One region of the Vibrio sp. 1402 genome, then DNA from elsewhere that is predicted to be linked to it. Evidence: riboswitches for the same ligand, from Rfam matches in the RefSeq annotation. Region 1 holds a riboswitch; each other region holds the start of a gene.

Region 1 (10,585 bases):
CCAAATCCGCGTGTTGGGAGTTCGAATCTCTCCACCCCTGCCACATATCAGGCTCTGACTTAGGTCAGAGCCTTTTTTGTATCTGGCTTCCTCTCATTATTACGGCTTATTTCTACTCTTATCTCGTAAGTATGGCTTTCTGCTGTACTTTGGCAGCATTTAATCTACTGAACGAACGAAACTACAGTTAGCTGTAATGATCAGTGGCCCGAAATTTTAATAATAAAGGGGAATCACTATTTATATTTAGTTACACTCAACCGATCTGGATTAATGAGTAACTATGTATGGATATATCTCGTCGACGCTTTCTTCAATCATCCTTAGCAATCTCCGCGCTTGCCGTTCTACCTGCATGTTCTCTATCTAGGAGCACTAATAAGCAGGGGCAATATATATACGATATCACTGCAGAACCTTCTACTGCAGAATTGGTCCCTGGGTTTAACACAGACGTACTCGCATTTAATGGTTCGATTCCAGCGCCTGTGATTCGTTGTCGCCAAGGCGAGAAAGTTATAATTCGGTTTACTAACAAGCTTTCAGAGCCGACTACAATCCACTGGCATGGCTTGCGAATCCCTATTGAAATGGATGGTGTACCTTTCTTAAGCCAGCCGCCTATCATGCCGGGTGAAACATTCGTTTATGAATTTACACCACCAGATGCAGGCACGTTTTGGTATCACCCCCACATGAATAGCGTTAAGCAACTTGGTATGGGCTTAGTTGGGCTAATTATCGTTGAAGAGGCTGAGCCTGTTCTATTTGATGAAGAACAGGAAATAGTTCTAAAGCATTGGCATTTAGACAAACAAGGTCAGTGGAAGAACCTTATGGTACCGCGCTTGAGCGCTCGTATGGGGACTCCCGGAGAGTGGAGTAGCGTCAATGGTGTGCATGAACCTGTTTATACGCTGAAGCAGAATGCTACCACGCGATTAAGAATTGCTAACGTCGATAACACCATTACTTACCCGATCGCTATTGAAGGTGCAGAGGCTTGGGTTATTGCTATTGATGGTAACCCTGTTAAAACGCCTTATAAGCTCACTCAGCATAAAATTGGTCCAGGAATGAGGTTAGATGTCGGATTGATTGCTCCGAAGGCTGGAACACGTGTTTATGTGCGTCAAATGAAAGGACGCTTCCCATTCCCTTTGTGCGAGTTTGACGTTGTTGAGTCTGACTTGCCGAGCAACCAGAAACTGCCTTTATTACCTCTCAACCCTGTGCCAGCTCTCGATTTGAAAAATGCAGAGCAAATCGATTATGTGTTTGAGTGGGAGGGGGCGATCACTCCTGCTGATAAATCGGGCAAAGCGATACCTAAGTTCTGGCTGATGAACAAAAGGGCTTGGGAGGGAATGAGCAAAGATAATATTCCAGCGCCGCTTTCAACATTGGAGATGGGAAAAACCTATATCTTCAACCTAAAGAACGTCACCCAATATCATCATCCTATTCATCTTCATGGACACACATTTACGGTTCTTGAGTTAGATGGCAAAAAACTCGACGAACCGTTTCATACCGATACGGTCTTACTTGGAAAAAACGGCAGTGCGAAAGCGGCATTTGTTGCAGATAACCCAGGGCGTTGGATGTACCATTGTCATGTAATTGAACATATGAAGACGGGTTTGATGGGTTACATTGAAGTAAAGTGACTCCTGTAACTTTTAAAATCTTGATAAGTTTTAAGCGCTATACTTTGCTGAATTCTAAGATTGTATAATCACTATTGCCGTAAATTTGATTACAATGTCGCCATTAAATTTTCTGGGGGAATTATGGGACAACTATCCGTTTTGGGTTTTATTGCATTGGGTGGTGCATTTGGTGCATGTTCTCGTTACTTAATTTCTGAACTTTGTGTCATTTTATTGGGGCGTGGTTTTCCATATGGTACGTTAACCGTTAACGTTGTTGGCTCATTTATGATGGGCTTATTGATAGCAGCTTTCGATAATGAACTTTTGGCAACGGAACCTTGGCGACAAGTGATTGGCTTGGGTTTTTTAGGGGCACTAACGACGTTTTCCACCTTCTCGATGGATAATGTGTTGCTTATGCAGCAGGGCGCTTTCTTTAAGATGGGGTTGAACGTATTGTTGAATGTAGTGTTAAGTATTTCAGCGGCGTGGATAGGCTTTCAATTATTGATGCGCAGCTAGCAAAGTAGTTAAAAATTGAACAGGTCGGCTTGGTTTCACCAAGCCGTTTTTATATACTGACATCACTTGTCGGAGTGCCATAAGGCTGAGACCGTTAATTCGGGATCCGTTGAACCTGATCAGATTAGAATCTGCGAAGGGAACAAGAGAAGATATTCACACCGGAGTTCTTTCTGGTTGACCTATCAAAAGTCGAATGTTGTTACAGGCAAATATCGTAAGCTTTAACTAGCCTTAATTTGACTCCTCTTGTCGCATCTATCCGCCAAGCATTTTTATCCAATTACTTTTTATCTAGTATAACAAAGCAAGGAAAAATGCTATGTCGAGTCGCAAACAAGCGAGACTGGAAGCAAAACAGTTCATTGATACACTCTCGGTACAACCGTACCCCAATTCAAGCAAAGTCTACGTAGAAGGCTCACGTCCAGATATTCGTGTGCCAATGCGTGAAATATCACTCGCTGATAGCCTTATTGGAGGCACAAAAGAAGCGCCTATTTTCGAGCCTAATGAGCCAGTACGCGTTTACGATACCTCGGGTGTATACACAGATCCAGAGCACACCATAGACCTCTATAGCGGCTTACCTAAGCTGAGAGAAGGGTGGATTGAAGAGCGTGCCGATACTGAGCTACTTGATGAAGTAAGCTCGGTGTACACCAAAGAACGCTTAGAAGACGAAACACTAGACGATCTTCGTTACGGTAATCTACCACGTATTCGACGTGCCAAAGATGGCCATTGTGTGACCCAATTGCACTATGCTCGCAAAGGTATAATCACCCCAGAAATGGAATACATCGCCCTGCGTGAAAATATGGGGCGTGCTCAATACCGCGATGAAGTGCTGAATCAACAGCATCCGGGTCAAAGCTTTGGAGCGAATCTTCCAAAAGACATTACCGCCGAGTTTGTGCGTAAAGAAGTCGCCGAAGGTCGCGCGATTATCCCTTCCAATATCAACCACCCAGAATCCGAACCAATGATCATTGGACGTAACTTTTTGGTCAAAGTGAACGCCAACATCGGTAACTCATCGGTCACTTCTTCGATTGAAGAAGAAGTAGAGAAACTAGTGTGGGCAACGCGCTGGGGTGGAGATACCGTTATGGATCTCTCTACTGGACGTAATATTCACGAAACTCGCGAGTGGATTCTACGTAACAGTCCAGTTCCGATCGGTACCGTACCAATGTATCAAGCGCTTGAGAAAGTGAATGGTGTGGCGGAAAACCTTAACTGGGAAGTGATGCGCGATACTCTGATCGAGCAAGCAGAGCAGGGCGTTGATTACTTCACCATCCATGCCGGTTTACTACTGCGCTATGTACCGATGACGGCAAAACGCGTTACTGGCATCGTCTCTCGTGGTGGTTCTATCATCGCGAAATGGTGTTTAGCGCATCACCAAGAAAGCTTCTTATATACTCACTTCCGAGAGATCTGTGAAATCTGTGCTAAGTACGATGTCGCACTATCTCTTGGTGATGGTCTGCGTCCTGGCTCGGTTGCTGATGCTAACGATGAAGCGCAATTTGCAGAGCTTCGTACTCTTGGCGAATTGACCAAGGTTGCGTGGGAATACGACGTACAGGTGATTATTGAAGGCCCTGGTCATGTTCCAATGCATATGATCAAAGAGAACATGGAAGAGCAGTTAGAGCACTGTCATGAGGCTCCTTTCTATACTCTTGGTCCATTGACGACAGACGTCGCTCCTGGTTACGACCATATTACTTCAGGTATTGGCGCTGCCATGATTGGTTGGTATGGCTGTGCAATGCTTTGCTACGTAACTCCTAAAGAGCATCTTGGTTTACCAAACAAAGAAGACGTGAAAGTAGGCATGATCACTTACAAGCTTGCTGCGCACGCCGCTGATTTGGCGAAAGGACACCCTGGTGCACAAGTTCGTGATAACGCGCTTTCTAAAGCTCGCTTCGAGTTCCGCTGGGAAGACCAATTTAACTTGTCGCTCGACCCAGATACCGCGCGTGCTTTCCATGATGAAACCTTGCCTCAAGAGTCTGGAAAAGTTGCTCACTTCTGTTCGATGTGCGGACCAAAGTTCTGCTCTATGAAGATTTCGCAAGAGGTACGAGAGTACGCAAAAGATACTGAGCAAGTTGCTGCGGACCAAGCTATCTCAATCAAAATGCTGGATGATCCTCTTGAGGGGATGCGTCAGAAATCGCAAGAATTTAGAGATACAGGTTCTGAGTTATACCACCCAGCAGCACATGCCGAGGTAAGTGGCTAATGAGCAAAATCCTTATTCCGTCATCATTGATTGAACTGACAGGTTTAGTTCAGCAATGTTTGTTGTTGGCGAAAGAACAGGGTTTTAACATTGAAGACATTGAGTTGGGTGTGAGCCCAACTCAATCTATTCAGCTTGTTCGTGACCAACAGACTACGCACATAACGACAGACCTTATTGATGGTTATGACTCTGAGCATGAGAGTTCATTTGTGCTCTATTACCGCTCTGCTTTACCGATAGAAGCATGTGCTAAGCAACCGTCGAAAGCGATTTATATTGGCATTGCTGATACGCAGGTATCCGATGAAAAGGAGAAAGTGCTTCAGCTTGATATCTGGCGTCACCCAATTAACAACGAAGTGAGAGCGCTTTCCGTTAAGTCCAAATTCAACGCAATGTTCGATCCCGAACATCACCTTGCTTGGATAGTAACGCTGACAGTACTCGATTTTCCTATCGAAGATGCGTTAACACTTGCTCGAGGAATGCTAACTCAACAAGCGAATGTTTCACGTGAAACACTGTTTAATGACAACCTTGACGAGGGACGAACTACTCAGTGGGCTGCCCAATTTGATGATTTCCCCACACCTGTACTGGAGGATAACCGACTAGGTATTCAAGTTGGTTGGTCTGCACAAGGTGAGAGCGTTAGCTTTCCAACTCTAACTAAGCAAAGTCTAGGGCTCTATCCAGTCGTTGATGATGTTGCTTGGATTGAGCGTCTACTGCCACTAGGCATCAACACTATTCAACTGCGAATCAAGAACCCACAACAAGCCGATTTAGAACAACAGATCATTCGAGCAATTGAGCTAGGTCGTCAGTATCAAGCACAAGTGTTCATCAATGACTATTGGCAGTTGGCAATCAAGCATGGCGCTTATGGTGTTCACCTAGGACAAGAAGACATAGAAGAATCGAATTTAGCTCAGCTAACTAAAGCGGGTATTCATCTTGGTCTTTCTACTCATGGTTATTATGAGTTACTGCGTATCGTACAAATTCATCCTAGCTACATCGCACTAGGGCATATTTTCCCAACCACCACTAAACAGATGCCATCGAAGCCACAAGGTTTGGTGCGCTTGGCGCTGTATCAAAAGCTGATTGATAGCATTCCTTATACAAATACAGAGGCTGCTTTCCGCCCTTCAAAAGACAAAGCAGTTAGTGACAATGTGCTTGGCTTTCCGACGGTCGCGATTGGTGGTATTGACCAATCTAATGCAGACCAAGTTTGGCAAACAGGTGTTTCTAGCTTAGCAGTAGTGCGTGCTATTACGTTGGCAGAATCACCTCAATCCGTCATCGAGTTCTTCGCACAACTGATGAACGAAAGACAGCTAATGTTTACTGATCAGAATAGTGAGTTGGCGCATAGCAAGAGAGGCGAGCATGCTCACGGATAAGCAGTTCCTTCGCTATCAGCGTCAAGTCGCTCTGCCTGAAATTGCCGAAGTTGGGCAAGAGCGTTTGAGCAAATCGCATGTTCTGATCATCGGTTGTGGTGGATTGGGGAGCGCAGCGAGTTTGTACTTGGCGTCAGCGGGGGTTGGTAAATTGGTTGTGGTTGATGACGATGACGTTGATAGCAGTAACCTACAACGTCAGATCATTTATCGTGAACAAGACCTCCAAGTTGCGAAAACAAAAGCGACTGTAAAGCAACTGGCCGAACTTAATTCTATGGTCCAAATTCGAGCTCTCAATAAGCGATTAGACAAAGCACAACTGCAGCTTGAGGTGATGCTAGCGGATGTGGTGCTCGACTGCACCGATAACATGCCAACGCGCCAGCTAATTAACCAAGTTTGTTTCGAGCAAAATACGCCGCTCATCTCGGCGGCAGCAATTGGTTGGCAAGGACAATTCGCTGTCTTTGATTACCAAACACCAAGTGAACAAGAAGCGCAGAGTAAAGCCTGTTACCGCTGTTTGTATCCGTTTGACGAATTACCACAAAGTCAAAAATGCAGTGAGAGCGGTGTCGTCGGTCCGGTGGTGGGCACACTTGGTAACTACCAAGCGATAGCGGCAATTCAAAAACTGGCGACGGGAAAGTTTCATGTCGAGACTGCCAAGTTGCATCTGTTTGATGGGTTGAAAATGCAATGGCAAACCATGGCGATAAGCAAAGACAAACAGTGCCAAGTGTGTGCTCAGATTTAGCTTACGAGCAATGGGCAGAATTAAGAGAGTTGGAAGCAATGACGTTATCAGAACAACAAACAACACAAATGATCGCTGCTGACTTAGATGTGATCACTATTGTCATCAATGACCAGTCACATCAAGTTGCTAGTGAGTCGAATCTACAGCAAATCATTAGTCAATTTGCGCTGCCTGAAATGGGCTGTGTTTTTGCAATTAACAACAATGTTGTGCCGCGCAGTGAGTGGGCTAGCACAGTTCTTTCACAGGGAGATAGCATCTCTTTGTTTCAAGCGATCGCAGGGGGTTAACGTCGATGCTTAAAATTGGTGATAAACAATTCGAATCAAGACTGTTCACGGGAACAGGGAAGTTTGCCAACAGCCGATTAATGGCAGAAGCGATTCAAGTGTCGGGATCTCAACTTGCGACCATGGCGTTGAAGCGTGTCGATGTGAACGACCAACAAGACGATATTTTGCTGCCGTTAGTACAATCGGGTGTGAACTTATTGCCGAACACCTCAGGTGCAAAGAATGCTAAAGATGCTGTGTTTGCTGCGCAACTGGCGCGAGAAGCGTTAGGTACAAACTGGCTAAAACTGGAAATTCATCCAGACCCGAAGTACTTGATGCCCGATCCAATTGAGACACTTGCAGCCGCTGAGCAACTGGTTCGTGAGGGCTTCATTGTCCTTCCTTATTGTCATGCTGACCCGGTTCTGTGTAAACGATTGGAAGAAGTAGGCTGTGCTGCAGTCATGCCATTAGGTGCGCCGATTGGTTCTAACAAAGGGATAGTTTCTCACGACTTCTTAGAGATCATTATCGACCAAGCTAATGTTCCTGTGGTTGTGGATGCGGGTATTGGTGCTCCTTCACATGCCGCACGTGCGATGGAAATGGGCGCGGATGCCGTGCTCGTCAATACTGCGATTGCAGCTTCGAGCGATCCTGTTGCGATGGCGAAGGCATTTAAGTTGGCGGTAGAGTCGGGGCGTATGGCTTATGAAGCTGGACTTGCCGGTAAGGTTTCTCATGCGGTTGCGTCGAGTCCACTGACGTCATTCCTAGATGAGCTTTAGTACTAGATTGGCTTTAGCTATTAAGCGAGGAAAACATGAGCTTCGTTGAACAATTTAAGCAGCTTAATTGGGATGACATTTCGATGTCGATCTACGCGAAAACGGCACAAGATGTCGAGCGAGCATTGAATAAACCCAAGCGTGATTTGGAAGATTTTAAAGCGCTAATTTCACCAGCGGCTGAAGCGTACTTAGAGCAAATGGCGCAACTGTCATACTCGGCGACGCGTAAGCGTTTTGGTAATACCATGTCGCTTTACATTCCATTATACCTCTCTAACTTGTGCGCCAATGCTTGTACCTATTGTGGCTTCTCGATGGAGAATAGAATCAAGCGTCGTACTTTGAATAGGGACGAAGTTGCTGCAGAAGTCGAAGCCATCAAACGCATGAAGTTCGATAGCGTATTACTGGTGACTGGCGAACACGAAACCAAAGTGGGAATGAAATACTTCCGCGAAATGGTGCCGATGATTAAGAAGCGCTTTAACTATTTGGCGATGGAAGTACAACCGCTAGATCAAGACGAATACGCAGAGCTCAAGACATTGGGTTTGGATGCGGTGATGGTCTATCAAGAAACGTATCATCCTTCGACTTACGCCGAGCACCATTTGCGAGGTAATAAAATGGATTTCGAATACCGATTGGATACACCCGATCGTCTTGCAAAAGCGGGTATTGATAAGATCGGTATTGGTGCTTTGATAGGGTTGGAAGAGTGGCGAACAGATTGTTTTTATGTAGCAGCGCACTTGGACTATCTTGAGCGCACGTATTGGCAGACTCGTTACTCAATTTCTTTCCCACGTTTACGTCCTTGTGAGGGCGCGCTCCAACCAAAATCAGTCATGACGGATAAGCAACTTGTTCAGCTGATTTGCGCTTATCGTTTGTTGAATCCAGAAGTGGAGTTGTCATTATCGACTCGTGAGTCACCGAAGTTTAGAGATAACGCATTGCCTTTAGGTATTACCAGTATGTCTGCTGCATCGAAAACTCAGCCGGGTGGGTATGCGATGGATGATGTTGAACTCGAGCAGTTTGAGATCAGTGATGAGCGAAGCGCGGGTTCAGTGGAAGATATGATTCGAGCCAAAGGCTTTGACCCAGTATGGCGAGATTGGCACTCGGCGTATTCTGGTTAAGTAGCAAAGAAAGCTACTGGTCATCGTTATGTTTCACGTGAAACATAGGCAAAAAAAGAGGGTTGATGCAAAACATCAACCCTCTACTTTTTTCTAGCTTCTAGCTTCTAGCTTCTAGCTTCTAGCTGTGTGCTACAGGTAGCGTTGCTTGACGAAGCCACTCTTTCACATCACCTTCAACTAGCGGGCTGATCTCATCCCATACTTTCTGATGGTAATCATTCAGCCAAGCAAGTTCTGGACGAGTTAGCATATCAACGTTGATATTGCGCTTGTCGATTGGACAGCGCGTTAGCGACTCAAATGACAGAACAGGGAAGTCACCGTTAGTTGGGGTTTCAACAACAAGCTCTAGGTTCTCAATACGGATACCAAACGCATCTGCACGGTAGTAACCTGGCTCGTTGGATAGCACCATGCCTTCTGTTAGAGGCACGTCGATTTGCTTCTTCGAAATGCTCGCTGGACCTTCATGAACACTTAGGAAGTGACCAACACCGTGACCAGTACCGTGATCGTAATCGTAGCCTTCCGCCCATAGGTGCTGACGAGCTAGCGTATCGATTTGGTAACCACGTGTGCCTTTCGGGAAACGTGCACGAGCAACACCGATGTGACCTTTTAGTGCGAGAGTGAATTGTTTAATCATCTCTTGTGAAGGCTGACCGATCGCAATTGTACGCGTGATGTCTGTCGTGCCATCTAGGTACTGACCGCCTGAATCCACTAGGTAAAGTGTGTTCAGTTCTAGCTTGCCAGGTTCAGGTTGGTTATCGTGATTATAGTGACACATCGCCGCGTTGCCACCTGCTGCCGAGATAGTATCGAAGCTAAGATCCATAAGTGTCGGGTCTTCGCTACGGAACGCTTCCAGTTTGTCTGCCAGCGTCGCTTCATCATGCAGGTTACCAGCAGCGACTTCAGCATCTAACCAAGACAGGAACTTACTCATCGCTACGCCATCGCGGATATGACATGCTTTCATGCCTGCGATTTCAACTGCGTTCTTTGCTGCTTTTGGCATTAGACATGGATCAGCTTTACTCACCACAGATGCGCCAGCGTTTTGTAGAACCAGCTTAAACCACGCGTTACTTGTCGCAGGGTCAACCAGTACATTCTTGCCAGTTAGGTTTTCTAGTCGTGCTTGCAATGCTTCTGGGTGATGAACCGTCACGCCGGCAGCAACATGAGCGTCAAACTCAGCAGGTAGGCGAGCAGGATCTAGGAAGTATTCCACGCTTGAGTCTGAGTGCAGAATCGCGTGAGAAAGCAGAACTGGTAGACGTGAGACATCTAGACCACGAACGTTGAGCAACCAACAGATAGAATCAAGTGCTGTGATCACTGCGCTGTCTGCACCGGCTTTTTTCACGAGCTCTGCGATTTCTTGGCGTTTGCTTTCACTTGATTGTCCAACTGTTTCTGTTGCCATTAGGCGAACATCAGAAACCACAGGAGCAGGGCGGTCGTGCCACAGTTCATCAATTGGGTTGCTATCGAGAATCTTAAGCTCAAGGGCACCTGCAAGTTTTGCTTGTGCCATGTCTAGCCAAGCAGAGTTGTGCATGCGAGGGTCGATTGCCACAGACGCGCCATTTGCAAGATGGTCTTTAATCCAATCTAGTGCAGGCTCTTCAATCAAGTGACGGTATTCGAATAGATCAGCAGGAACCTGCTTTGTTACTTGTACTGTGTAGCGACCATCAACAAAGATAGCGGCTTTGTCTTTGGTGATTACCGCAGCACCAGCAGA
Region 2 (10,585 bases), on a different contig from region 1:
TAAAAATCAAAGTTGAGCCTGACATGACAATAGATGTGACTCCTCAGCTTGCGAAAATTGAGGGTGATATTAATTTGCCATGGGGCAGAATTGTCGTCGAAGAGCTTCCACCAAGTGCGGTAGGCGTATCGAGTGATACCGTTATTCTCGATAAAAACTTGCAGCCAGTGGACGATGTCGCTGCAATGCCGTTTGATGTGGAAACGAACATCAACATTAAAATTGGTGATGACTTCCAACTTGCCGCTTTTGGTTTAAAAGGTGGGTTGAAAGGGAACCTAAACGTGACACAAAAAGACAAAGGTCCTTTCATCGTTGGTGAAGTGAATGTTGTCGACGGTTCTTATCGCTCGTTTGGTCAGGACTTATTGATTAAAGAAGGTAAGATTCTGATGAATGGTCCACCAGATCAACCTTACTTGTCTATCAAAGCGATTCGTAATCCAGACAATACCCAAGATGATGTCATTGCGGGGGTACAAGTGTCAGGCCCAGCATCTGATCCGAGTATAGAAATTTTCTCAGAGCCCGCGATGAACCAAGCCAATGCACTTTCTTATCTACTTCGTGGTCAAGATATTGATGGTGAAGCCGGTGGTAATGCAATGACGACTACCTTAATTGGTTTAAGCTTGGCGAAGAGTGGTCGTGTGGTTGGTGAAATCGGTGAAGCCTTTGGCGTACAGGATTTACAGCTGGACACTGCTGGGTCGGGCGATGATTCGCAAGTGACGGTGAGTGGTTATATTCTGCCAGGTTTGCAGGTGAAATATGGTGTCGGCATCTTTAACTCCCTAGGTGAGTTCACTGTGCGTTACCGATTGATGCAAGACTTGTATTTAGAAGCGGTATCTGGTGTAGATAGCGCCGTTGACCTACTCTATCAGTTTGAGTTCGATTAAAGTGCTTTAACCTAAGCATACACAGTCATGACTAAGGAGTGGTTATGCTGCATTTGATTTTTGTCTACGGCACGTTACGTAAGGGAGAGTACAACCATCAGTATTTGCGCTCGGCGCAGTTTCTTGGTTTACATGAAACGGATGCTCAATTTGCAATGTATGACTTAGGCCCTTATCCAGCGTTGTCTGTTGGGCAACGCTCGATTCAAGGTGAAGTGTATCTGATTGATGATGAAACCTTATCCGAGCTAGATAAGTTGGAAGATGTGCCAGTGGAATATCGCCGAGAGAGCATCGTTACGCCGTTTGGCCAAGCTTGGATCTACTTATATCAAGATACTGAGCAGCTAACCGAAGAAATCGCTTCCGGAGATTGGTGTCAAAAGGTGTGAGCTATACTGACATTATCAATAGCAACGAGCTAAACACTAAGGAGTCACGATGAAAGCATTCGTAATTGGAGTAATGGCGTTGCTTCTTGCTGCATGCGCACAAACAACACTACCGACTTCGAATAATGTGACCGATTGGCAAGTGTTTGGTAAGCAGTCAGCTTTAGATGGATTACGGGAGTTATCTGAGGAGCGAATTGCGAAGCTGGATGATGTTAACCATGCGACGCCAGAACTGATAATGGCTTATCAAGCGGGTTACCAGCAAGGCAAACAAGAGTATTGTGAGCAAAGTGCTTATATGCTCGGTGTTATCGGGCGGCCGTATTTTGGCATTTGTGATGATGTTGACCCCTTCTTTCAACATGACTACGACGCTGGACGAATGTCTTCAGCAGGCGCACCTATCTAGTTGACACAGGTAAGATGAAAGCAAAAGAGCTGCCCTAGAGCAGCTCTTTTTAATTTTGTATCAGCAGTGATGCTTATTTTTTCTGAGCTCGTTCGTAAGATTCTTGGATTTCAGCTTTGGCGGCAGCAACATCTGCCCAACCATCCACTTTCACCCATTTGCCTGCTTCAAGCTCTTTGTAACGCTCAAAGAATTGCGTGATCTGCGCTTTCAGTAGTTCTGGGATATCGTCCACATCTTGGATGTGATCGTACTCTTTCGAGATTTTTGAGTGGGGAACCGCAAACACTTTTGCATCTTCACCCGATTCATCTGTCATCTTCAAAACGCCAACAGGACGGCAGCGAATGACTGAACCTGGCATGAGTGGGTATGGTGTTGGTACCAATACGTCGACTGGGTCGCCATCAAGAGACAGGGTATTGTTCACGTAGCCATAGTTGCATGGGTAGAACATTGGTGCAGACATGAAACGGTCGACAAATACAGCACCAGAGTCTTTATCTACTTCGTACTTGATTGGATCTGCATTTGCAGGAATTTCGATCACGACATAGATATCTTCAGGCAGCGACTTGCCTGCTGGTACATGGTTTAAGCTCATTAGAATATTCCTTTTCATTAACGATGAGTCACACAAAAGCGGCTTCATCTGATGATAAATTCGCGTTTCACTTTAGCGACAAAAACGCGGCAGGTAAACACCTGCCGCGTTGGACAAAGGTCTGAAATTATTCTTCGTCGCGGTGCAGTTCAAGGAACTCTTCAACTTTGCGAACCATGTTCTTCGAACCCACAAAGAAAGGTACACGCTGGTGCAACTCAGTAGGCTTGATGTCCATAATGCGATTCACGCCGTCCGATGCAATGCCGCCAGCTTGCTCAATGAGGAATGCCATAGGGTTACATTCGTAAAGCAGGCGTAGCTTGCCTTGTGGGTGGCTTTGTGTGCTTGGGTAAAGGTAGATACCACCTTTCAGTAGGTTGCGGTGGAAATCAGCAACCAGCGAGCCAATGTAGCGAGAAGTGTATGGGCGACCGTCTTCTGGCACGTTTTCTTGGCAGTACTTGATGTACTTCTTCACCCCTTGAGGGAAACGAATGTAATTACCTTCGTTGATGGAGTAGATCTTACCATCATCAGGAATCATCATGTTTTCATGAGAAAGACAGAAGCTGCCGATAGATGGGTCGTAAGTAAAGCCGTTTACGCCGTTACCAGTTGTGTATACCAACATGGTGGAGGAGCCGTAAATTACGTAGCCCGCAGCCACTTGTTTGTGACCAGGTTGTAGGAAGTCTTCTTCAGTTGGTGGAGTACCGATTGGAGAAACACGACGGTAAATCGAGAAGATAGTACCAACAGAGACGTTCACATCGATGTTAGAAGAACCATCAAGTGGGTCCATCAGTACTACATATTTGGCGTTTTGGTTGAGTTCTTTATTGAACGCAACTGCTTCGTCTTCTTCTTCACTGGCAACGCCACACACTTGATCACGAGCTTCAAGCGCGGCTTTGAACTTATCGTTCGCGTAAACATCGAGCTTTTGCTGATCTTCACCTTGGACATTTTCCGTGCCTACAGCACCAGTGATATCACCGAGACCCGCTGCGTTGATTTCGCGGTTAACGATTTTTGCAGCTAAACGAATGGAGGCTAAAAGGGATGATAGATCACCGCTAGCGTGGGGGAAATCCGCTTGTTTTTCGACAATGAACTCGCCTAGGGTGCGCAGTCCTGACATGGTTAATCCTTACATTTTCATTTCATTGGGGGTAGTGCGCAAGTGAGCATCTCTTTATGGATGTTAAACGATTGCGCTGGATGTAAGTTTAAGTCGCAGATCTTTTTAATGGTAATGAAGTAACTGTTTGAGATCTCAATTTATTTGTAGACTTGTTTGAGGGATTCATCAGTAAGCAAGAGGTTGTACAGTCTGTGTTCAACCTTGTCATATTTGTGAAAGGGACTGCAAGAAGAAGGCTAAAGTCACTCGCTTTTCAGGCGGTAATCGCGATAATGAAAGCATTAAAAAACGCATTACAAGGTTTAGTTTATGCACATTCATATCTTGGGTATCTGTGGCACATTTATGGGCGGCGCAGCGATTCTAGCGCGCCAATTAGGACATAAAGTCACTGGTTCTGATGCCAACGTTTATCCGCCAATGAGCACACTGCTTGAGTCTCAAGGTATTGAAATTATTGAAGGCTTTGACCCGTCTCAACTCGACCCTCAACCAGATCTTGTGGTGATTGGTAATGCGATGAGCCGTGGCAACCCTTGTGTCGAGCATGTGCTCAACACTAACATGCGTTACACCTCTGGCCCGCAGTGGCTCAACGAGTTTTTGCTGCATGATCGTTGGGTATTGGCGGTATCGGGTACACATGGGAAAACGACCACGTCGAGCATGCTTGCTTGGATACTTGAAGATTGTGGTTATCAACCGGGTTTCTTAGTCGGTGGGGTACTCGGTAACTTCGGAGTGTCTGCTCGTTTGGGTGAAAGCATGTTTTTTGTCGTTGAAGCCGACGAATATGACAGTGCTTTTTTCGATAAGCGTTCTAAGTTTGTGCATTACCATCCTCGCACTTTAATCATGAACAATCTTGAGTTTGATCATGCTGATATCTTCGATGATCTAGAAGCGATCAAGCGCCAATTCCATCATTTAGTGCGAACTGTACCGGGCAATGGATTGATCTTAGCGCCGAGAAAAGATCAGGCGTTAGCGGATGTATTAGAGCGTGGCTGCTGGACTGAAAAACAGTTCTCTGGTGAGAATGGTGACTGGCAAGCGCACAAATTAGTGCTTGATGGCTCAAAATTTGACGTTGCGTTGCAAGGCGAGAAGGTTGGTACCGTCGAATGGAATTTGGTGGGTGACCACAATGTGGATAATGCGCTGATGGCAATCGCTGCTGCACGACATGTTGGAGTCACTCCGGCTCTTGCTTGCCAAGCATTAGGGCGTTTCATCAATACCAAGCGCCGTTTAGAGCTGAAAGGTGAAGAACAAGGTGTGACGGTTTACGATGATTTTGCGCATCACCCAACGGCAATTGAACTTACTGTCGGTGGTTTGCGTAACAAGGTAGGTGAAAAACGCATCTTAGCTGTGTTAGAGCCGCGTTCTGCCACCATGAAGCGTGGCGTACACAAAAACACACTTGCAGAGTCACTACACAGTGCAGATGAAGTCTTCTTGTTCCAGCCAGATAATATCGAGTGGTCTGTGCAAGACATTGCCGACCAATGCACACAGCCAGCGTTTGTCGATGCGGATATAGATAACTTTGTAGCCAAGATCGTCGAACGTGCGCGACCAGGTGACCAAATTCTAGTCATGAGCAACGGTGGCTTTGGTGGTATTCACGGAAAACTTCTTGAGCAGTTAAAACAAAAAGCCTGATTGATATGCAAAACAAAACACAACCCTCTCATAAAAAAGCCATCACGTTGGCATTAACGGGGGCTTCTGGTGCTCCCTACGGCCTTCGTCTTTTAGAATGCTTGGTTGCGGCGGATTATCATGTCTACGTTCTGATTTCTTCGGCGGCTCGTGTTGTGATGGCAACCGAGCATAATCTTAAGCTACCAAGTGGCCCAGAAGCGGCGCAGCAAGCATTAGTAGAGCACCTGAACTGCAATCCAAATAACATCACCGTTTGCGGTAAAGACGATTGGTTCTCGCCGGTTGCGTCTGGTTCTGCTGCACCCAAGCAAATGGTGGTTTGCCCATGCTCTGCGGGAAGCGTTGCGGCCATAGCACACGGTATGTCGGACAACTTGATCGAACGGGCCGCTGATGTAGTAATGAAAGAGCGCGGGCAGCTGTTGCTCGTGGTTCGCGAAACACCATTTTCAACGCTACATCTCGAGAACATGCACAAACTGTCGCAAATGGGCGTCACCATCATGCCAGCGGCTCCGGGCTTCTATCATCAGCCAAAGAGCATTGAAGACTTAGTGGATTTTATGGTGGCGAGAATTCTCGACCACTTAGGTATTGAGCAAGGTTTGGTGCCTCGTTGGGGTTATGACCAGCGCTCGTGAGCTGATTGTGTAACCACTCAAATACCTTTACAATCCATCCAACTCATCGGGGAGCAAACCCATTTAGCATTGAGTCAATCAATGCATTGGGGCGCTGAGACCTAAGTGTTTAACTAGGGACCCGTATTACCTGAACCAGATAATGCTGGCGTAGGAATTGAGTCTGGATATTGGAAGTCCTTAATAGCCGCCTCAAACCCTGTGCCGCTCAACTTATTTCTCTGAAATACTCATGGAGAGCGAGCAGTGAAACCCACTCTAAATCTGATTGCCTTAGCTGCAATCACCTCTACTTCAGCGTTTGCCGCTGAAAACACATTAACCATCTATACCTACGACTCTTTTGCCGCAGATTGGGGCCCGGGTCCTAAAATCGAGCAAGCTTTTGAAGCAAAATGTGGCTGTGACGTTAACTTCGTAGCGTTGGACGATGGTGTGTCGATTCTGAATCGTCTTCGTCTTGAAGGCGGTAATAGCAAAGCGGACATCGTATTAGGTTTGGATAACAATCTGATGGCAGAAGCGAAGAAAACCGATCTGCTTGCCGAGCACAATGTGGATACGGCTAACACAGTGTTACCAAACGGTTGGAGTGACACGACGTTTGTACCGTACGATTACGGCTACTTCGCGTTTGTGTACAACAAAGAGAAACTGGCTAATCCGCCGAAAAGCATGAAAGAGCTGGTGGAAACGCGCGACGATCTGAAAGTGATTTACCAAGATCCGCGGACTTCAACGCCGGGCCAAGGCTTAATGCTATGGATGAAATCTATTTATGGCGACGATGTGACGCAAGCGTGGCAGAAGCTAGCGAGCAAAACCGTAACGGTCACGAAAGGTTGGTCTGAGGCGTATTCTATGTTCCTCAATGGTGAGTCCGATTTAGTGCTTTCTTACACCACTTCACCTGCGTACCACTTAATTGCGGAAAACGATTCGAAGTTTGCTACGGCGAATTTTGCTGAAGGCCACTACATGCAAGTTGAAGTCGCCGCCAAAGTGAAAGGGGCAAAAAATTCAGAACTTGCTGATCAATTTATGAGTTTCATTTTAAGTGATGAGTTCCAATCGGCGATGCCAACGGGTAACTGGATGTACCCAGTCACTGACGTTGAGTTACCTAAAGGTTTTGAAACTTTGAGTGTTCCAAGCAAGTCGTTGAGCTTTAGTGCTGATGAAGTGGCAAAAATGCGTAAGTCTTGGATTCGCGAATGGCAAAGCGCATTGACGTTTTAGCTGACGTTTCCATCCTCATCTGAATGAGATAGGTTTTACCTTTGAATTCTGTTCCAAAAATAGGTTTAGGGGTCGCGATGATCATCGCGACCTTTGTTATTTCTGCCCTAGGTGCTTTGATTGTTCAAGCCCCTTCACTTGATGTGTCTGTGGTATGGGGCGACCCGTACTATCAACATGTCACCAAGTTCAGTTTCTACCAAGCGTTTCTTTCCACATTGCTCAGTGTTGGCTTTGCCATTCCAGTAGCGCACGCACTTTCGCGTCGCCAATTTATTGGTAAATCATTACTGCTTAAGCTGTTTGCATCGACACTGGTTTTGCCGGTTTTGGTTGGTGTTTTTGGGCTGTTAGCGATTTATGGCAACAGTGGTTTGTTGGCGCAGTGGTTGCAAAGTTTCGACACTAAACTGCCATTCTCTATTTACGGTTTGAACGGCATTTTACTCGCCCATGTGTTCTTTAATTTACCTTACGCGGCACGATTGCTTCTGCAAGCCTTGGAGTCTATTCCTGCCGAGCAGCATAAGCTTTGCGCGCATCTTGGGATGAGCCATTGGGATAAGTTTCGCTGGGTAGAATGGCCGCGTTTAAGGCAGCAGCTTCCCCACGTTTGTGGGTTGGTGTTTATGTTGTGCTTTACCAGTTTTGCCACTGTAATGGCGTTGGGGGGCGGGCCAAAATCCACCACCATTGAATTGGCCATTTACCAAGCGATTAAGTTTGATTTTGATTTACAAGCTGGGGCGTTATTGGCGCTGTGGCAGATGCTGTTATGTGGACTGCTTGCTATTGGAGTGCAGAAGTTAACAAGGCCTGTTTCTATCAGTGCTGGAAGCACATCGGTACAGCAATATTTAACGAAGGATCATGGGTGGTCAAAAGCTTGGGATAGCTTTTGGATCATAGGTGCCTTTTTACTGGTAATACCGCCGTTATTGATGGTGTTACTGAGTGGCATCAACCAACAAGTTTGGACAGTATTAACCGATGAGCGTTTTTGGTCTGCGCTATTGAACTCCCTCAAAGTCGCCTGTGTCGCTAGCGCGCTTGCGGTCGCTGCTGGGGTGCCCATACTATTGACCAGTCGCCGTTGGCGGTTGCAGTACAAAAACACGCGAGCCGATCAGATTGAGTTAATCGGCACCGTTATTTTGGTGACTCCAGGTCTGGTGATTAGCACCGGTTTATTCTTACTACTGCGCGCATTTACCGATGTTTTTAGCTTGGCATTTTTTGTCGTGATTTTGGTGAACGGTTTGATGGCTTTGCCTTACGTGATCAAAACGCTAGCGCAGCCAATGCTGCACATTGAACAACAGTATCAGTATGTATGTGCCAGCTTAGGCATGCGTGGCTGGCAACGGTTTAAAGTGGTGGAGTGGCAGGCGCTACGCAAGCCGTTTGCACATGCGTTTGCGATCAGCTTTATGTTTGCGATTGGCGATTTAAGTGCTATTGCGTTGTTTGGCGGGCAAGAGTTCCGCACTTTACCTCTGTATTTATTCCAGCTGCTTGGCAGCTATCAGATGGACGCGGCTGCGGTGGTATCGGTGACCTTATTGTTGTTGAGTGTGGGCTGTTTTGCCTTGATTGAGAAAGTATTGAAAACGAAGGAGAGAGCGTAATGTTAGTGTTGGATGATGTGCAGTACACCTACCAACGTGAACTGTTTCGTTTTGACTTAACGATTGAGCAAGGACAGATTGTGTCGCTGATGGGACCAAGTGGGGCAGGGAAGTCAACCTTGCTGGCGTTGGTGGCAGGATTCATCCATCCTGACCGTGGTGATATTTGTGTTGATGGTGAGTCCATTGTGCGTAAAGAGCCTTATCTGCGTCCGTTCTCTATGTTGTTCCAAGAGCACAATTTGTTTGCTCACTTATCGGTGCGTGACAACATCGGTTTGGGCTTACACCCAGGGCTAAAGCTTACGGTGGACCAAAATCGTCAGATTGAACAAGCCGCGCAGCAAGTTGGTGTTGCAGAGTACCTCGACCGTTTGCCAGAGCATCTTTCTGGTGGCCAGCGTCAACGTGTTGCCTTAGCGCGTTGTTTTGTTCAGCCTCATCCCATGTGGCTATTGGATGAGCCGTTCTCGGCGCTTGATCCGGTGTTGCGTGAAGAGATGCTGAGCTTGGTAAAAAAACTCGCAGCAGAGCGGGGAATAACCGTATTGATGGTCACGCACCATTTAAGCGATGCCAAAGCGATTGCCAGCCACTTTGTGTTTGTGGCAGATGGTAAAGTGGAAGCCGCGGGTGATATGTCTGCATTGAGTGAACAGCATGCTAGTGAGAAGCTTGCGGCATTTATCCGAGCCGCATGCTAGTGCCTGATAGTTGCTAGGTTATGCTTCTCCGCAACACAAACCATGCCTAGGGCCAAATTCAAATTGAGATCTTAAGCTCATGATATGGTCAATCATTGCTTGTACGCGCCGTGGGCGGTTTGCTCCAGGACGATAGACTAGATAAATAGGCATTGGTACCGTGTGCCATTGCGGCAACACTCTGACTAAGGTGCCACTTTCTAGCTCTTGCGTCATGTTTTGCACAGGTAAGTTAGCGATGCCTAGTCCTTTAAGTGCACCTTTCAATATTGCTTCTACAGTTGTACTTGAGAAGTTACTGGTTATTGAAACATTGACGGTATTATCGTGTGAGATCAGCGTCCAAGGCCCTATTTCTGAAACATATTGATACCTCAAACAGTTGTGTTTTGTCAGATCTTCTGGCGTTTCAGGTACGCCGAACTCAGCTAAATACTCAGGGCTAGCAGCCAGAACTCGAGTGGTATAGCCTAATTTTTTTGCGATCAATCGATCATCAACTATCTGACCGACTCGAATTGCCATATCAAAGCCGTGTGAAAAGAGATCAACAAAATCGTTCGATGCTTCTAACGCAATTTGTACTTTTGGCCATTGTTTTAAAAATGGCAAAAAGATGTGCTCCGCCATATACGCATCCAACGCTGGTGGCGCGGAAATACGCAGCCGGCCTTGGATCTGTTGTTCCATCTCCTGAACGTCATGGCCAATTGAGTGGAATTCCTCAACTAAGCTTGCAGCACGCTCTAAAACCATTTGGCCAGCTTCGGTGATCACTAACTTTCGGGTTGTGCGCTCTAGCAGTTTGGCTTCAAAGTGTTGTTCGAGTTTGGTTATGGCTTTGCTAACAGTAGATTTTGGTAGGTTTAACTCCAGCGCGCACTTGGTTAAGCTCAGTAGTCGACAGCTTGTGACAAAGATAGAAAGCGTTCTAAAGTCAATTGTTTCTAAATTGCGAACAATCACTTTCAATTATCCATATTGTTTCAATATTAATCTGATTATAGTCTGGCACCTCATCCTTAGCCATCAAGTTATTGTCATTTGAGGTAAACAACATGTCCAACTCTGTAGACTTATTTTCTCCTATCGAACTCGGTCAATTAGCATTAGATAACCGTGCCATTATGGCGCCTTTAACGCGAGCTCGTGCTGGTGCGGACCATATTCCTAATGACCTTATGGTTGAATACTACGCTCAACGTGCGAGTGCCGGACTAATCATTGCTGAATGCACCATGGTGA
Region 3 (10,585 bases), on a different contig from region 1:
AATGACAGTGCAGAGATATAGCACTTGTTCTGTAAGAACAAACCACCAAAGAAAGCCAAACAAATCGAAACGAAAATCGTATGGCCGGATGGGAAAGAATAGTCTTTCTCGCCTTGCCAATGGCGCGTTCGCCAATCACTGACGTGTTCAGAAATCTGGTTAATTACGTTGGCTTGCTGCTTTGTATCCAACTGATAAAACGCTTCTGGGTGCTCAATCAATTGCTCTGCAGCAAGCAGTTCGGCGTAGGGACGCGGGCTTTCTGTCATCAGTTTTAGCCCCGTTTTGCTGGCAAAACCAATCACCAGTAACAACCCTAGCATTGAGAGTTTTTGTATCCACTCAATGCGACTTGGTTTAAAGCGAAATAAAGAAAGCAGTAGCAGTGTTAACGTAATTAAAAAACCTTTGCTACCAGCAGAATCTGTGAGCAAAGTAAAAGTAATACCCAGACTTTCAGGCACCTGTGAAGTGAGATTGTGATAAGAGCCAAACAGCGACATTGGGATGATGCCAAGAACAAACAAGGCGAGCATCATCAATCCATATTTTTTGGTTTTCATTGAGAGCGTTTTGTTTTTATTGAGGGTTATTCAACCACGTGAAAATAAGGGGCTTATCTTACGTTATCTGGCGTGAAAAACTTATCAACGCTCTGTCAATTTGACGAGAGAATGAAGGTTGAGTGATGAATTGATGACATTTATCCGGAGGGTAAAGGCGCTCATCCTTAAGCGTTGGGGCCTTAATCCATCAGAGAAAGTAAGTACTCTGCTGCTTTGGTTGGGTTTTCTGCATGACAAATGGCAGAAACCAAAGCCAAACCATGCACACCTGTCGCACTCAGGGCAGGAATGTTGGTTTCGTTGATGCCACCAATCGCGACGATTGGTAAGGGCGTGGTGTTCAGCGCCATCTTCAAACCATCAATACCCCAATGTTTTTTGGTGTTGGTTTTGGTTGGCGTCGCGAAGATCGCGCTCAAACCGATGTAATCAATCGGCAGAGAGTCCGCTTCTGCAAGCTGCTCTTCATTTTCGATGGATAAGCCGAGGATTTTGTTTGGTCCAATCAACTCACGAGCGATAGTTGCGGGCATGTCTGATTGCCCGAGGTGAACCCCATCAGCATCGACAGCCAGTGCGACATCTACGCGGTCATTGATGATCAAAGGAACATCGGTATCTTTAAGGATGTCTTTGACGGCTTGAGCACGTTCGATAAACGCACGCACATCGCCGTGTTTTTCGCGGACTTGTACCATGGTCACGCCACCTTCCACGGCTTTTCTCACGACACGTTTTAGTGTGGCTAAATCTTGTTGGTCGTCGGTGACCAAATACAAACGATAGGCGTTCATTGTGTTTCCTTTCGCCTCCCACTTTCGTTGGAGTGAGAGGCGTTTAAAGCATTGAGAAGCGATTTATCTCACTTGTAATTTAAGGCGTGTTGCCAGTGTTTCTTCATCCAGTTGGTAAAGCTCATCCAAAAGATGCATTTGCAAGCTACCTGGCCCTCGCGCTTGCTCAGCCGCAATTTCACCCACAACGCCAAGCACCGCTGCCGCAGCAAGGCCCGTTTCGTCGCCGATTGCTGCGAAAGCGCCAGTCAGTGCCGTTAGTGTGCAGCCCATGCCCGTTACGTAAGGCATCATCTCGTGACCATTATTCAGCTGGACGGTTTGCTCTTTTGTCACGATGTAGTCAGTTTCGCCGGAGATCACCACGCTCGCTCCGTATTCTTCAACTAAGAAGTGAGCCGCCCCAAGGGCTGCATCACTACTGTCGAGTGCATCTACACCTTTGCTTTGTGCTTGCTCACCAGCGAGAGCAATGCTTTCGGACGCATTACCACGAATGATTAACTTGTTTGCAAGGCGTGCGATTTCACGTGATGTCTCTGTACGTAGTGAGCTTGCTCCGCAACCGACTGGGTCGAGTATAACGATTTTACCATTGGCATTGGCTTGCTCTACGGCATAGCTCATACGAGGTGTCCAAACGCTGTCTAAGGTACCAATGTTGATAACCAGTGAGCCCGCGAACGACATCATCTCTGCCATTTCCTGCTTGGAGTGCGCCATGATTGGAGAAGCGCCGATAGCCAATAGCGCGTTTGCCGTGTTGTTCATCACCACGTAGTTAGTGATGTTGACGACTAATGGCTTTTGCTGGCGTACTGCGGTTAATGCTTGGGTGATTTGTTCAATTAACATGAGACTCTCCGATTAATCTTGCTGAGCATTCAGACCTTGTTGCCAGAATGCTACTTCCATACGCGTTGCAGTTTTGAATACCTGAATCAGGTTTTGACCACGCTGACTATTGATGTCGATTTCCGCCAATAACTGGTTAAAGTGTTCTGCACCTTTTGCGACACCAGATTGGAACTCCTCACCACCGTAGAGATTAATCCAACTTGCGTATGGATTGCCTTCGATTACTGTCTTTTCATCTTCAATCAGCATCTTACCGATAACGGCATAACCGATAGAGCATGGCGCTAGTGCCGCGTATAGATCAACAAGATCGCCCGTCATGCCAGCATCCAATACATAACGGGTGTAAGCTACTGTGCCGAAATCTTCTGGCTCGTTTTCTAAGTTGGATTCCGTCAGTCCCCATTGCTCACAGTAAGTCACGTGGTGGGCGATTTCAGAATCTAGCAATGCATGTACGCTTGGTAGGGCACGGCGCATGTCATCCAAAGTACGCGCTTTGTAGATCGCTAATGCGTAAGCTCGTGCGTACTGTTTTAGGAAAAGAAAATCCTGTTTTAGGTAATGTAGAAAACAAGGCTGAGCCAGAGTGCCTTGCGCCAATTGCTGCACGAAAGCATGCTCAGTGTATTCTTGCCAATCTTGGTGGCAAGCGTCGATCAAATCTTGGTATTTCATTATGGGTACCTCGTTATCAAAAGACCCTAGGCTTAGATCCTAAGGCCAGTAGAATTAGTCAAAGCTCGGTACGTAATCTTTCGCTTTTGGCAGTGTTTCGATGATGTTTTGTGAATACATGAACTCGGCATAATCATCGTAGCGTTTCAGATCTACTGCAGATGGACGAAGAGCGAAACGAGTTAGTGTGTCATTCCAAGCGCGCTGGTTAAGCTCGTTGTTGAGGGTGTCTGGTGAATAAGCCACAAACTCTTTCCAAGATTCTTTTGGATGGTTAACGATGTAAGTGGTCGCTTGCTCCAGTGCTTTGTTGAATGCCTTGATGGCTTCTTTGTCGTAGGTTTTTGCATTGGCTACGAAGACTAACTCGTCATACGCTGGCACGCCGTGTTCTTCAGGGAAGAAGGCTTTAGCTTTATAACCTTCTAGTGCAAGTTGGTTGGTTTCGAAGTTACGTAGACCACCCCAAATCGCATCCACCTTGCCAGACGCAAGAGACGAAGATAGCGCCCAACCTACGTTGATGATTTGTACGTCAGAAAACTTCACATTCTCTTGAGCTAACATAGTGCCGATTGTTGCTTCTTCGTTGCCTGCGATCGCAATACCGATCTTCTTACCTTTTAAGTCGCCAAGGTTTTCATTCTTACCGTTGTCCAACACCATCAGCGTGTTGAGTGGCGTAGCAATCAAAGTCGCAGAGCGGATTAATGGCAAACCCGCCGCGACATCGATAGTTAGGCTTGGCTGGTAAGAAATCGCCATGTCGACCTTGCCAGCAGCGACCAACTTAGGTGGCGTACTTGGATCTGCAGGCTCTTGAATGTTGACCTTCAAACCTTGTTCTTTGAAGTAACCGCGCTCTTTGGCAATCACGATAGGACCATGGTTTGGATTGACGAACCAATCCAACATCAGTGTCATCTCTTTTTCAGCTGCAAGCACGTTGGTTGATACCACTGAAGCGAGTAGAGCAGCAGCGCTCACAAGTTTGTTTTTATTCACGGGGTTCTTCCTTTTCTTTCCCAATTTTCTTTGGTTATTTTCTGTAATTACTTGCTTTCCCAAGGGATGGCTTTTTTCAATAATTTATCGGTGATGAAGTAGAGTGAGATAGACAGTACGGCGAGGATAAACAGCGCCGCAAACATCTCGTCAATGATCATGCGAGCATTAGCTTGGAGCATCAGATAACCCAAGCCTTCACTTGAACCTACCCACTCACCGACCACTGCTCCAATCGGCGCAATAACGACGGCAACACGAATGCCTGAGGCTAAAGTTGGTAGGGCGGCTGGCAATTGAATATGACGAAGTAACTGCCATTTAGACGCGCCCATGGTCTTGGCAAGGTCGAGGTAACCTGTTGGCGTATTGCGCAAGCCGTCATAGCAACATGTCGTGACAGGGAAAAAGATGATGATCGCCGCCATGACTACTTTTGATGCAATGCCGTAACCCAGCCAAAGCATGAGCACTGGCGCGATGGCGAACACAGGGATCGCTTGGCTAGCAATCAGAATAGGCAATAACCAACGCTTCAGCGGCTCGAACATCAGCATTTGCAATGCGAACAGCAAACCCATCGATAATCCAAGCGCCAAGCCAAATAAGATCTCTTGCGCGGTAACCCAAGTATGTTTGAGCAGGACATCGTAACGAGTGACCAATCTATCCAGCACTTCAATTGGTGAAGGTAAGATGAAGTTTGGCATGTCGAATATCACCACGACCAACTGCCACAATCCCAAGATCACCGCTGTGCTGATAACTAAGCGCAGAGCCGGATGGGTCACGCGTTCTTTTTTACTAATACGTGCCGAAACGGAGTTGTACTGAGTCATATCACTCATAGTCTTTCTCCAATTGATCCAAAATCGCCTGTTGAAGCGCGGCGCACTCTCCATCGAGAACTCGTGGCGGCTTGGAATCCGGAACAACCAAGTGCTGAGCTTGTGCAGGCGTGCCTTGCAATACATAGAGTTGATGAGCTAATCGCACCGCTTCTTGTGGGTCGTGGGTAATCAGAACAACCGTCTTATCTTTCAGTAATTCGGCAGACAAGGTTTGCAACTTATGGCGCGTAACCGCATCCAACGCAGAGAAAGGCTCATCCATCAGAACTAGAGGCTTGTCTTGCATCAGAGTGCGAGCAAGGGCAACACGTTGTCTCATGCCGCCAGAGAGCTGAGCTGGCTTAGCATCCGCGTAATCGGCGAGTCCCACTTGGCTTAGTAAAGTCAGTGCACGTTGTCTATTTTGCTCTGGTGCTTGCTCTTGAGAAAATCGAGAACTGAGGCAGACGTTATCCAGCACGTTAAACCACGGTAGCAATAAATCCTGCTGAGCCATGTAAGCGATACGGTCATGCAGTGCAGCGCCATCTGTTGTGATGAGTTCGCCATGCCAGTCAACTTGGTCATCCAGTAGGCCAGCTAAGTAACGCAATATTGTGGTTTTCCCGCAGCCACTTCGTCCGAGTAATACCGTCCATTTACCGACGGGAATGGTCATGTTCATTCCTGCTAAAGTCGGTGTTTGGCTATCTTTGTATCGCAGGCTAGCATCGGAAAGCTGAATGCCAATCGCGTTAGCGAACATAAGTATGACCCGCAAAAAAGTGGTTCACAGGGCCGTGACCTTTACCGACATCCAATTCATCAGCGTGCGCGATAGCTTGGCTGATGTACTGCTTACCAAGGTGCACCGCTTTGTGCAGATTGTTGCCTTGTCCAAGATAAGATGCGATGGCAGAAGACAGCGTGCAGCCTGTGCCATGGGTGTTTTTGGTTGGAAATCGCTTGGCGCTAATTAACTCGGCACTGTCTTGCATGATAAGCAGATCGTTGCTGTTTTCATTTTCTTCAAGGTGACCGCCTTTGAGCAGAATAGCTTTGGCGCCAAGCGCACGAAGGTCGGTAATCATATCGTTCATTTCAGATTCTGACTGAGGCATTGGCTTACCCGTCAATGCTGCGCCTTCGGGTAGGTTAGGGGTAATGATGTCTGCGAGCGGAATCAATTCTTCTTTTAAAGTGCTGATTGCCGACTGTTCCAGTAATAGATCGCCGCTAGTGGCCACCATTACAGGGTCAATCACGAGGTGTTTTGGCTGGTATTGTTTAATTTTGTCAGCAACGACTTTGATGATGTTGGAATCGGCCAGCATGCCCACTTTGACTGCAACGATGTTGAGGTCGGTAAATACTGCATCAAGTTGGCTCTCTACATGGTCGAGAGGAATGGGGAAAATCGCAGAAACGCCTTGGGTATTTTGCGAAGTAATCGCCGTGATTACCGAGCAAGCAAAACTGCCGGTTGCGGACATCGCTTTGATGTCGGCTTGAATACCTGCACCGCCACCACTGTCTGAGCCCGCGATGGTCAATACGATAGGGGTAGGCAAGGCTGGCGTGTGATGTGAATGAGGTTGTGATTGCTGCGTCATGGTCGCTCCTACTACAAGACGTATAGGAACTGACTTTGACCATTGCAGATAGATCGATTTTTCGATCGCTATCGCTTACCTAAGAGGGGCGACGAAAGGCAAAGTGTGCATAGTTCCCTACGTCAGTGCTAACTGAATCAGGTTCAACGGGTCTCGAATTTCGATCTCAGCCAACACTTGTCGTGTGGCCCCCCGACTATTTCGTTCGGATGATAGCAGGACCATTGCGGAAGGGATACGTTTTTTGAGCGTAATTATAATGAGTATTCAATTATGCGAGGTGAGTGATAAAGTAAGCACCTAAATGGTTTGCTGGGTGGAATTTACTAGTGCAACGCTCTGGTGAATGAGCAGAACCTGGAATATTTAATAAATAATCGTGGTCTCGTTAAGCAAGGATTAGCATAAAACAAGGTTAAAAAACTGTTAAAATTTAACGTGTTGCCAATTTAACTTTGTTGAACTTTTTCACAGTTAATTAGGATGGCTAAGACGATCATCGAGCAAGGAGACTTCATGCTTAATTCTGTAACAGCGAAGTCAGTGATCGATCATGCGCTCTTTTTGGGGGCTGATTTCGCTGAACTATTCGTTGAACATCACCAAACCAACACTGTCCAGCTCGCATCTGGTGAAGTGGATAAGGTTAACTCGGGTATCGATTTTGGTATCGGTATTCGTCTTTTTTTCGGTCATAAGGTGCTTTACGGTTACACCAACAGCACAGATGAAGCCGAACTAAAGCGCGTAACCTCGCTGCTTGCTGCAAAAGACAAGCGTGAGCAAATCGCGTCAGCGGGTTCTTTGAATTTGAACCGCTACCCAATCCAACATGGTTGCCGCATGCCGCTAAGTAAGGATGCTAACCTAGATTCAAAAATCGCGTTTCTATTGAAAGTTGACCAAGCCGCACGTGCTGAGAGTGAGCATATCAGCCAGTTTATTGGCAGCGTGCTTCAGCGTGAACAACAAGTGTCTATCTTCAACTCAGAAGGTCTACACGTTGACGATACTCGCCACTACATTCGTGTTGCTGGTAACACTGTCGCGCAAAAAGGTAATGAGCAGTCTTCTGGTATGGAAGGTCCTGGCGCTCTTGCTGGTTGGGAATTCAGTGAACAGCTTGATGCCAAAGAGCTAGGTCAAACTATCGCGCAGCAAGCGTTAGTAAAACTTGGCGCAGATGCTTGTCCATCGGGTGAAATGCCGGTGGTGATTGGTAACGGCTTTGGCGGCGTTATCTTCCATGAAGCATGTGGTCACTTGCTAGAAACCACTTCAGTTGCGAAGAAAGCTTCAGTATTCCACGACAAGATGGGCGAAATGGTTGCTCACACCGCAGTGAATGCGGTCGATGATGGCACCATGACCAACGAATGGGGCTCGATTCATGTTGATGACGAAGGTATGAAGACTCAGCGCACTCAATTGATCAAAGACGGTAAGCTAACCAGCTTCATGGTCGATAAAATGGGTGGCATGAAGACAGGTTACGAGCCAACGGGTTCTGGTCGTCGTCAAAACTACAAGTTCGCACCAACCTCGCGTATGCGTAACACCTTTATCGAAGAAGGCGAGCATTCACTTGATGATATGCTGGCAGGCATCGAACGTGGCATCTATGCGAAGAAGATGGGCGGCGGCTCGGTTCAACCGGGCACGGGTGAGTTTAACTTTGCTGTTCGTGAAGCTTATCTCATTGAAAATGGCAAAATCACCAAGCCTCTGAAAACAGCAACGCTGATCAGCACAGGTCCAAAAGTGTTGAAAGAAATCAGCATGGTTGGTAAGGACATGGCGCTTGCGCCGGGCATGTGTGGTTCCGTGAGTGGCTCAGTGCCAACAACAGTCGGTCAGCCAACGCTGAAAGTCGATAATATTCTGGTAGGAGGCGGTAACTAATGAGCCAAGAACAACAACTTCTTAATGCGGTTGATTACGTCCTATCAGAAGCAAAACGCCAAGGTGCAGAAGCGGACGTCATTGTAAACCGCAACAGCAGCTTTTCTCTGAAAGCGAACCAAGGAAAGCTGGATGAGTACAAAGTAAGCTCAAGCCAAGTTCTGGGTGTTCGTGTTGTGAAAGATGCGCGTGTTGCAACGAGCTATTCTGAGTCGTTAGAGCAACCAAGCTTAGATTTGATGCTGACTAACGCACTGCAAAGCGCTCGCTTTTCCAAGCAAGATGAACATCAGACAATTAGTTGCGTGAACAGCCAAATTGCGACTGATGTTGCTGAGATTTCACAAGAAGATACGACTTCTGTTGATGAAAAAATTGAGCTGTCTCTCGCACTTGAGCAAGGCGTAGTCGCTCTACCTCACGCTTCTAGCGCACCTTACAATGGTTACAGCGATGGCGAAACACAACTAATCATTGCCAATACTCAAGGCACATTGTGTCAACACTTCGAGCGCTCGTTCACTTGTTACGCTTATACCTTGTTTGAAAAAGACGGCAAACAGTCAATGGCGGGGAGAATGTCACTTGGTCGCCGTTTTGATGAGTTGAATCCAGCTTACTGTATAGAAGGCGGTTACAACCTTGCTCGAGATCTTCTTGAAGGTGCACCGGTTGCGACGGGTAACTACCCTGCTATCTTCCATATCAATGCGCTAGCAAGTCTATTCGGTGCTTTCGGCAGTGCTTTCTCTGGCGTAAGCGCGATGAAAGGCATTACGCCACTGGGTGACAAGCTTGGTCAACGTGTTGCGAGTGATTTAATTACCTTTACTGATACGGCTTACATGCCAAATGGTATGGCAATCGCAAGTTTTGATAGTGAAGGCTTTGCTACTCAAGACAACGTGATGATTGCTAATGGTGAGTTGAAAACCTTGCTACACAACAGCCAGACCGCAAGTTACTTGGGCGCGGTCTCGACAGCAAGTGCCGCTCGCGATGCAAAATCGAGCCTAGACGTATCAGCGAATCACAAAGTGATTACGACAGGTAACAGCAGTGCGTCAGAAGTAAAAGCGGGTGAGTACCTAGAGTTAGTCGAACTTCAAGGTGTCCATTCTGGTGCGGATGCAGTGAGTGGTGATTTCTCATTTGGCGCGAGTGGTTTCTTGTGCCGTGATGGTGAGCGCGTTCAACCAGTGCGTGGTATCACTGTAGCGGGTAACTTCTACAAGATGCTGCAAGAAGTTGAGGCAGTGGGTGATACTCAGCTAATTAACGATAGCCGAACTTTCTTCTCGCCAGACGTTCGTTTTGCTCGTTTGAGCATTGGTGGTAAGTAAACTTAGCATTACTATAGAAACAAAAAGAGGACTCAATGGAGTCCTCTTTCTTTTATCGAATGATTAACTCGTGAGAATTAAAATTCGCGAATGTCCAACTCATTGTGGATCAATACCACACACTGAGAAGCGAACAGCATCTTAGGACCTAAGCTGATCTTCTCTGTGCCAAGGCGCTTCAAGCTGTTAAAAGACTTCTTCGGCATCGGAATATGGTCGGTTAGCAAGAAACATGGGTTTCCACCGATTTCTGCATCACGAACAAATTCGCCTTTTTTATCCAACATATATAGTTGGTGATCTTCTGCCAGTTCTTGCACTAGGCGTTCAAAACTGACGGTACGAACGGTGATACCAGGTTCGACTTCACGAAGTTGCTCTTTGCCCATACCAACCGAAGCATCCAAAGCGCGAGCCACCGCTGCAATCAAGGTTGACTCATGGAAGCCGCCAATGTTGGTGATGTCGTTAGAGCGAATAGTAATGGTGCGTGAGAAATCTTTTGTGCTTTCTAAAACCAAGTGAACAACCACATCTTCACGGTGTGATTGAGCAACGAACATAGTGTTCATCATGGTATGAGCAAGAATCTCTGTATGCGCTTCATTACCAACACCTTCTAACAGTGCTTTGCTGGTGGTTGGCGCCGCGCGAGCTCGTAAAACAAAAGAGCGCATGAATTTAGCCTCTATATAGGAAGAGTGAATGCGCGGAAGTATATACCCAAGCAGGGAAGGGATGCGAGTTTAATAGCAAATGTGAACTTACTTACAAAGCTTCGATTGTCGTGCGGAGTGTGCTGGTTAGAATAGAGGCAACCTGTTAGGAGCGGTATATGGAAATCAAAAAAATAAACAAACAAGTCTATAGAAAGAAGGTCAACCTAGTGATTGGTGGCTTTGTTGCCTTGCTTGCTATCTCTTCTCTTGCTTTTAGTACGCTATTAATTGTTTTGTTCGGTAATACAGATGTAGTACCTGAACAGTCGACGGGGAA

Evidence for each region. Region 1 has a riboswitch for thiamine pyrophosphate ahead of thiC (phosphomethylpyrimidine synthase ThiC). Riboswitches for the same ligand answer to the same signal wherever they lie in the genome.
Region 2: linked by a shared signal. The riboswitch ahead of thiB (thiamine ABC transporter substrate binding subunit) and the one ahead of thiC (phosphomethylpyrimidine synthase ThiC) in region 1 are both predicted to bind thiamine pyrophosphate.
Region 3: linked by a shared signal. The riboswitch ahead of thiD (bifunctional hydroxymethylpyrimidine kinase/phosphomethylpyrimidine kinase) and the one ahead of thiC (phosphomethylpyrimidine synthase ThiC) in region 1 are both predicted to bind thiamine pyrophosphate.

Annotation. Positions count from the first base shown of each region.
Region 1 covers NZ_JAWOWE010000022.1:169-10,753, forward strand. The annotation lists tRNA gene R7044_RS22650 (tRNA-Trp) at 1-43, shown strand, start outside; gene R7044_RS22655 (multicopper oxidase family protein) at 288-1,670, shown strand; gene crcB (fluoride efflux transporter CrcB) at 1,794-2,177, shown strand; TPP riboswitch at 2,238-2,336, shown strand; gene thiC (phosphomethylpyrimidine synthase ThiC) at 2,500-4,440, shown strand; gene R7044_RS22670 (thiamine phosphate synthase) at 4,440-5,855, shown strand; gene R7044_RS22675 (HesA/MoeB/ThiF family protein) at 5,842-6,615, shown strand; gene thiS (sulfur carrier protein ThiS) at 6,654-6,908, shown strand; gene R7044_RS22685 (thiazole synthase) at 6,914-7,681, shown strand; gene thiH (2-iminoacetate synthase ThiH) at 7,717-8,829, shown strand; gene R7044_RS22695 (aminopeptidase P family protein) at 8,951-10,585, opposite strand, start outside.
Region 2 covers NZ_JAWOWE010000003.1:262,406-272,990, forward strand. The annotation lists gene R7044_RS07630 (translocation/assembly module TamB domain-containing protein) at 1-902, shown strand, start outside; gene R7044_RS07635 (gamma-glutamylcyclotransferase) at 947-1,294, shown strand; gene R7044_RS07640 (DUF2799 domain-containing protein) at 1,344-1,706, shown strand; gene ppa (inorganic diphosphatase) at 1,780-2,310, opposite strand; gene fbp (class 1 fructose-bisphosphatase) at 2,438-3,454, opposite strand; gene mpl (UDP-N-acetylmuramate:L-alanyl-gamma-D-glutamyl-meso-diaminopimelate ligase) at 3,767-5,125, shown strand; gene R7044_RS07660 (flavin prenyltransferase UbiX) at 5,131-5,769, shown strand; TPP riboswitch at 5,807-5,943, shown strand; gene thiB (thiamine ABC transporter substrate binding subunit) at 6,016-7,008, shown strand; gene thiP (thiamine/thiamine pyrophosphate ABC transporter permease ThiP) at 7,050-8,636, shown strand; gene thiQ (thiamine ABC transporter ATP-binding protein) at 8,636-9,340, shown strand; gene R7044_RS07680 (LysR family transcriptional regulator) at 9,359-10,306, opposite strand; gene R7044_RS07685 (alkene reductase) at 10,399-10,585, shown strand, end outside.
Region 3 covers NZ_JAWOWE010000013.1:891-11,475, reverse strand. The annotation lists gene R7044_RS19755 (phosphatase PAP2 family protein) at 1-563, opposite strand, end outside; gene thiE (thiamine phosphate synthase) at 746-1,360, opposite strand; gene thiM (hydroxyethylthiazole kinase) at 1,424-2,215, opposite strand; gene tenA (thiaminase II) at 2,228-2,896, opposite strand; gene R7044_RS19735 (ABC transporter substrate-binding protein) at 2,951-3,901, opposite strand; gene R7044_RS19730 (ABC transporter permease) at 3,949-4,749, opposite strand; gene R7044_RS19725 (ABC transporter ATP-binding protein) at 4,742-5,497, opposite strand; gene thiD (bifunctional hydroxymethylpyrimidine kinase/phosphomethylpyrimidine kinase) at 5,487-6,344, opposite strand; TPP riboswitch at 6,442-6,549, opposite strand; gene R7044_RS19715 (TldD/PmbA family protein) at 6,861-8,246, shown strand; gene R7044_RS19710 (TldD/PmbA family protein) at 8,246-9,589, shown strand; gene trmY (tRNA (pseudouridine(54)-N(1))-methyltransferase TrmY) at 9,667-10,266, opposite strand; gene R7044_RS19700 (DUF3087 domain-containing protein) at 10,425-10,585, shown strand, end outside.